Regions from separate parts of the Streptomyces sp. BK022 genome, predicted to be linked through region 3. Evidence: riboswitches for the same ligand, from Rfam matches in the RefSeq annotation. Region 3 holds a riboswitch; each other region holds the start of a gene.

What was found. A riboswitch is a leader RNA that binds a small molecule or an ion and turns the genes downstream of it on or off. The one in region 3 is predicted to bind cyclic di-AMP.
Positions count from the first base shown of each region.
Region 1: linked by a shared signal. The riboswitch ahead of EV284_RS16950 (C40 family peptidase) and the one ahead of EV284_RS17590 (LysM peptidoglycan-binding domain-containing C40 family peptidase) in region 3 are both predicted to bind cyclic di-AMP.
Region 2: linked by a shared signal. The riboswitch ahead of EV284_RS23270 (M23 family metallopeptidase) and the one ahead of EV284_RS17590 (LysM peptidoglycan-binding domain-containing C40 family peptidase) in region 3 are both predicted to bind cyclic di-AMP.

Region 1 is NZ_SHKU01000004.1:103,361-105,532, reverse strand. Features, by position in the region: gene EV284_RS16955 (hypothetical protein) at 1-288, shown strand, start outside; cyclic di-AMP (ydaO/yuaA leader) riboswitch at 630-843, shown strand; gene EV284_RS16950 (C40 family peptidase) at 847-1,320, shown strand; gene EV284_RS16945 (ATP-binding protein) at 1,381-1,851, opposite strand; gene EV284_RS16940 (8-amino-7-oxononanoate synthase) at 2,075-2,172, opposite strand, start outside.
Region 2 is NZ_SHKU01000005.1:494,292-496,463, reverse strand. Features, by position in the region: gene EV284_RS23275 (pitrilysin family protein) at 1-785, shown strand, start outside; cyclic di-AMP (ydaO/yuaA leader) riboswitch at 1,009-1,161, shown strand; gene EV284_RS23270 (M23 family metallopeptidase) at 1,174-1,917, shown strand; gene EV284_RS23265 (GntR family transcriptional regulator) at 2,102-2,172, shown strand, end outside.
Region 3 is NZ_SHKU01000004.1:207,451-209,622, reverse strand. Features, by position in the region: tRNA gene EV284_RS17600 (tRNA-Asn) at 1-62, opposite strand, end outside; tRNA gene EV284_RS17595 (tRNA-Leu) at 137-216, opposite strand; gene EV284_RS17590 (LysM peptidoglycan-binding domain-containing C40 family peptidase) at 270-806, opposite strand; cyclic di-AMP (ydaO/yuaA leader) riboswitch at 897-1,034, opposite strand; tRNA gene EV284_RS17585 (tRNA-Phe) at 1,065-1,137, opposite strand; tRNA gene EV284_RS17580 (tRNA-Pro) at 1,143-1,216, opposite strand; gene EV284_RS17575 (histone-like nucleoid-structuring protein Lsr2) at 1,651-2,022, opposite strand; gene EV284_RS17570 (hypothetical protein) at 2,136-2,172, opposite strand, start outside.

The DNA.
Region 1 (2,172 bases), 100 kb from region 3:
CCGCTGCCCGCGCTGACCCGGGCCGAGGGCGAGCTGATCGACCGTTACCTGGAGGCCGCGGACCTGCTGGGCCGGATCAACCCGGCCCGGCACGGGGACACGTACCGGGCGCTGAGGGCGGCGCAGGCGCTGGTGCGCACGGCGGCCGCGCTCCGCGACGCGCTCGCGCTGATGCACCGTCGGGGCGAACGGGAGCTCTGCGGGGGCACGCTGGCACAGGCGCTGCGGGTGCTGGACGGCGAACGCCGGACCGCGCGCGTCGCGCTCCCGCCGGATGCCGCCGGCTGACCCGGACACCGCGGTCGGCCGTACGGGGCCCGGCGTGTCGTCCGCCGAGCCGAAACGGGCCGAACGTGCTACCGCCGACCGGTGTATCTCCGGGCCCGTTTCCGGGCCCGCCGAGTTGCGCGCCACGCGCCCGGCGGGCCACCGCACGGCGGTCGAAGCCCAGGTCCGAGGCTGTGGAGGGGAGTTGACGGCGACTCGGACACACCCCTGTCCACCCGAACGGGTGAGTGGTGAGTAACACCACAAACCCCCGGTTCCATTGGGATTTTCGGACAGGAGTGGGCCAAGATCCCTGACTGACGACAAGACCCCGCCACAACGGCGGGGCGCATCCGGGCGGACGCCGAGTCCTGCCGCCACCCGGATGACCGGTCGACAGAAGTGCATCGGCAGGAGTGGAGGACCCGAGCAAGCCGGGTCGCCGGGACGGATGTCCGCGAGCAGCGGACGATCGTGCCGAGCAACCCTTGGGGTGAAGCCGTGGTGACACGGCCGGGCAACTTCGCCAGCCCGAATCCGACAGGTCATCCTTCACAGGCGGCTGACGAAGGGTTGCGCATGACTGCGCTCAATCGTGTCCCGTCGCTGATGGCTCGGGCCGGCACCGCCTCGGCCCTCACCCTGGCCGCCGTGGGCGGCTCCATCATGGTGCCGGGGCTGGCCACCGACGCCTCCGCCGCGACCACCGCGTCGAAGGCACTGAAGGTCGCGGCGTCCAAGAAGGGCGCCCCCTACCGCTACGGAGCCACCGGGCCGGGCCGGTTCGACTGCTCGGGTCTGACGCTGTACTCGTTCAAGAAGGCCGGCAAGAAGCTGCCGCGCACGGCCGCGCAGCAGTACAACAAGACGCACCACATCTCCTCGGGCCACCGCAAGGCCGGTGACCTGGTCTTCTTCCACTCGGGGTCGAGCGTCTACCACGTCGGCATCTACGCCGGTAAGGGCAAGATCTGGCACGCGCCGAAGACCGGGGACGTGGTGCGGCTCCAGAAGATCTGGACCAAGAGCGTCTGGTACGGCCGGGTCAACTAGCGAGGACGGCCGGGAGCGGTCTCCGCGGGCGCGTCCACGCCCCCGAGGCCGTTCCCGGGGTCAGCGGGCCGGAGAGGGCTCCGGACGGGCCGTGGCGGGCCGTGGCTGGCTCGGCACGCACCAGGGCAGCTCGACGAAGACCGTCTTGCCGCCCTCGCGGGTGGGGCGGACGCGCAGCTTTCCGCCGCACTCGACGGTGAGACACCGGATGATGGCCATGCCGCGCCCGTTGTCCTGGGCGACGGCGGCCGGGAGTCTCTTCGGCAGCCTCGGATGGCTGTCCGTCACGCCGATGAGCAGCAGCTCGTCGCGGGCCAGTACGACGTCCACGGTGAAGGTGGGCGACTGGCCCAGGGTGTGCTGGACGGCGTTGGTGGCCAGCTCGGAGACGATGAGGCGCACGGTGTCGGTGACCTCGTCGTCCGCGGGGAGCCCCCAGCTCGCCAGGGTCCCCACCACGTAGGACCTGGCCGCGCGGACCGAGGCGGGATCGCTCGGCAGAGTGACGGATGCTTCCAGATGGTCTGCCATGGCGAAGTAGTCCCTTTCCCACGGGCGGCCCGCCGACCTCCCCCGCGCCGCGCGGCGACGCGGGGGCGGAGAGTTCGGGCCCGGTCCCGCTCTGGTGCCTGCACGCCAGCCTGCCATTACGGAAGCGGTCCGGTGGACCAACCCCCCAGATACGCGGACATCTGTCGCTCAACGGGGTGAACTCTGCGACGCGAGACCGTATTTGACGGGGTTTTTCCCGCCCTCACCAGGGCCGAACGGCGGTGATGACCCTTACGGCCCGTTCGATGTCGGCCTCCGACAGGTCCGCGCGGGCGGTCAGCCGCAGCCGGGAGACGCCGT
Region 2 (2,172 bases), on a different contig from region 3:
GTCATGTCCGCCCCGCCACCGCCACCGCGGTGGTCGTCGGCGACCTAGACGGCATCGACCTCGACGCGCTGCTCGCCGATACCCTGGGCGCCTGGTCCGGCACGCCCGGCCAGGCCCGCCCGGTGCCGCCGGTGACCGCCGACGACACCGGCCGCGTGGTCATCGTGGACCGGCCCGGCGCCGTGCAGACGCAGCTCCTCATCGGCCGCATCGGCTCCGACCGGCACGACCGCGTGTGGCCCGCCCAGGTGCTCGGCACCTACTGCCTCGGCGGCACCCTCACCTCGCGTCTGGACCGGGTCCTGCGTGAGGAGAAGGGCTACACCTACGGCGTACGCGCCTTCGGCCAGGTGCTGCGCTCCGCCCCTGACGGCACCGGCGCCTCGATGCTCGCCATCAGCGGCTCCGTGGACACGCCGAACACCGGCCCGGCGCTCGCGGACCTGTGGACGGTGCTGCATACGCTGGCCGCCGAGGGTCTGACCGACGCCGAGCGGGACGTGGCCGTGCAGAACCTCGTCGGCGTGGCCCCGCTGAAGTACGAGACGGCCGCCGCCGTCGCCGGCACCCTCGCGGACCAGGTCGAGCAGCACCTCCCCGACGACTTCCAGGCGGAGCTGTACCGCACGCTGGCGGCCACCGGCACCGTGGAGGCCACGGCCGCCGTGGTGAACGCCTTCCCGGCCGACCGGCTGGTCACGGTCCTGGTCGGCGACGCCGCCCAGATCAAGGAGCCCGTCGAGGCGCTCGGCATCGGCGAGGTCAAGGTGGTCTCCGCCGAGTAGTCGCACGCGCGTGGGTCCTGACGTCACACAAGTCGTCAGGGCCCACTCGTGTGTTCGGGAGTGCCTTCGAACGAGGGTCACCAAATGTCCGGATTGGGGCGGAGGTTACCCCTCTGGCGTGTGGGATGCGCTACAAAAGTCCGGACCCGTTTGAAGATCCGCTCCCGTCCCCTTTAGCTTCATCCGGGCTGTTCGTCAGGCAGTGCGCCGCGCCCGCGGCACCGGACAGCCATCGCCGAGTCCCCCGTAGGGGGAGCCGGGGACCCACGCAGTCCCTGGGGTGAATCGGGCGCCCGCGCGTGAGCGAGGGTGGCCGTAGGAGACCTTCCTGCTCCGAACCCGTCAGCTAACCCGGTAGGCGAGAGGGAAGGAAAGGAACAGCCTGCTCATGGCGTTCATGTGCGCCACCGGGAAGCACCGCAAGCCCGGCCGGGTCAAGCGCACCACCGCGACGGCGGCCGGTGTGGCGGCTCTCACCACCGGTGTCGTCGGCACCCTCGCGGCCTCCCCGGCGCTCGCCGCGGACAACTCCGTCGAGAACACCGGCCTCACCCCCGTCATCGCCGTCAGCGACACCCTCGCCGACGAGATCGCCGCGCAGGCCACCGCCCAGAAGGCGTCCGCCGAGCGCAAGGCCGCCGAGGAGGCCGCCGAGCGCGCCGCCGCCGAGCGGGCCCGCGAGGCCAAGGAGCGCGCCGCCCGCAAGGCCGAACGCGAGCGCCTCAACTCCTTCGTCATGCCGATCACCGGCTCCTACGTCTCCACCGCCTACCAGTCCTCCAGCTCCCTGTGGTCGTCCGGTTCGCACACCGGCATCGACTTCCACGCCGCCAGCGGCACCGCGGTCCACGCGGCGGGTGCCGGCACCGTGGTCTCCACCGGCTGGGGCGGGGCGTACGGCAACGAGATCGTGATCAGGATGGCCGACGGGATGTACACCCAGTACGGCCACCTGTCGTCCATCGGCGTCAGCGTGGGCCAGCGCGTCGTCCCGGGCCAGCAGATCGCCCTGTCCGGCGCCACCGGCAACGTCACCGGCCCGCATCTGCACTTCGAGGCCCGTACCGGCCCCGACTACGGGTCCGACGTCGACCCCGTCGCCTACCTCCGCAAGCACGGCGTGAACGTCTGACCCTCACCCTCCCGTAAAGCCCCGGCCCACCCGGCCGGGGCTTTTCGCTGCCTTTTCCTCCGGGCGCTGTCCAAAAAATGGCCATGGATTCCGGCAGGCCATCGGAAATTCTCACGCATTGCCATAGAGTCACGGGACAAGCGCTGTCGTCGGCGTTTCACGGGCATTAAGGCGGAGGTGGGTCATGCGTATTCCGGCGCACTCGGTGTGCACGGCGATCCGGGACGACATCGTCGCCGGAGTCCACGAGCGCGG
Region 3 (2,172 bases):
GGACTCGAACCAGGAACCTGACGGTTAACAGCCGTCTGCTCTGCCAATTGAGCTATGGAGGAACGGGGAAGTCTCGACCGCTCGCCACCCACCCGGAATTTACCGGCCTAAGCCTCGTCCGTCGGCCTTCCCTGCGTACCCAAGGTGGGACTCGAACCCACACGCCTTCCGGCACCGCTTTTGAGGCGGTTGACTGTGCCATTCGTCTACTCGGGCGGGGGCCGGAGGAACCTCGAAATTCCCTCCGGCCTTTCCTGCAATGGACCCTACTACACCGCGATCCGTCCGTAGTAAACGGACTTCGACCACGGGTGGTAGTAGTTGACACCCGCACCCGGGTGCTCCGACTCCAGCCACGTCGTGGAATTCACGTAGATGGCGACGTGGTAGACGCTGCCGGATCCGTCGTGGACGAAGACCAGGTCACCCTTCTGGGGCGAGCTGACCTTCTTGCTGGCGTGGTACTGGCTGGACGCGACCCGCGGGAGGGACTTCCCCAGAGCCTTGAACGTGGCGTACGTCAGGCCCGAGCAGTCCATTCCCTTGGTCGAGGAGCCGCCCCATACGTACGGGGTGCCGATGTACTTGGCGGCCTGGTTGACGATTCGCGTGCCCGACGAGGTCGAGCTGGTGGGCTTGGGCTTGGGCTTGGCCGGCGCGGGCGCTGAGCCGGCGGTCAGGTAGATCCTCTCGCCGGGGTAGATACGACTGGGGTTGGATATGTGATTGATGGACGCGAGGTGCTGATACGTCGTCCTGTGGGCCGATGCGATCCCGCTCAGGGTCTGTCCGCTCTTCACGGTCACGTAACTGGATTCCGCGTCCGCTACCGAAGCCGCGAGAGGGGAAAGGGCCAGTGCGCCCGCGAGAACGAGTCCAGCGATCCTCTTATTCATGATTGCACTCCGTACGCCTACGAGATTAGGTGACGGACTCGGGATAAGTGCTGCTCCCTACCACACAGGTTCTGCGGATTCGCCCCAGTAATGCGTTTCGGTCTCCCGCCCCTGTTCAGGGTTGATTGCAGTTTTTGTCCAGGAACAGGGCTCGGCGTCTGGACAAAGTGGCCCCCCTTGGAATCGCACCAAGATCTCCCGCTTTTCAGGCGGGCGCATTAACTTCCTCTGCCAAAGGGCCTTGAGTCTGGATGGCAGGATTCGAACCTGCGACCCCCTGCATCCAAAGCAGGCGCGCTACCGGGCTGCGCTACATCCAGAAGAAGACGTTCCGTAGAACACCTTTGAAGAACGTTGTACAACTTACCGTATCAGCACTATGGCTTGTCAAGCACATCGAGCAACTAACTGGACAACGTTGGGAAGGGTTCCCCGCTGGGTCTTACGCTGCAACTGGCGGTGAGGTACCAGGAGCTGCCCTAGCGGGCGGGGAACGCGCCGCGGCCCAGGCAGAATGCCTCGTGGACCGGGAGGACGAGCATGGGCAGGCTGGCGGAGGGGAGGTGGTTCCCCTGGGCCGGCTGTCGCTCGCTCATCTGCATGAGTCTTTTCTACACGATCACGATTACGTGTTTGTAATCGCAGGCCACTGCCCCCTCTCCTCGCGCGAGGCGGGGGGTAGGACACTGTTCTCGGGCGCGAAAAAGGGCCGGGGGACCTGTGGTCCTCCGACCCTCGCTGAGGCGGATGAAAGCTACTGGTGGGCCGCCTCGAACTCCTCGATCCAGGCCTTGGTCAGCCGGCCGGTGTCCGGCACGTCGTAGCCGCGCTCCTCGCGCAGCCACTGGCGGACGTCCTGAGCTGTGAATGCCTGGCCGCCCTTACCCTGGATGGCCTTGCGCACCTGTGTACCGACGCGCTTGCGGGCCGTGTGGGCGATGGACGTGTAGGGCTCCATGGCCTCCAGCATCTCGTCCTGGTGCTCCTGGCACAGGTCCGCCTCGTACCGGGTGGTACCGATCTGGAAGACCGTGGACTCGTCGTTGGGCACGTCCTGGCCACAGACCTCGGCCTTCCTGCCCCGCTTCACCTTGCGGTCGCAGAACTTTCTGACGCGCTCGCCCATGACTCCCTCAATCTCTCGACGACCCCGCACCGGAAGCAGCACGAGGCATGCCGACATACTGCTTCCGGATTACGCGTTCTGTCAAGCGTTTCGCAGGCAGTTCTTGACAACGACTACCTGAGAAGCGACTCGACGGGGCTCAGAACGTTG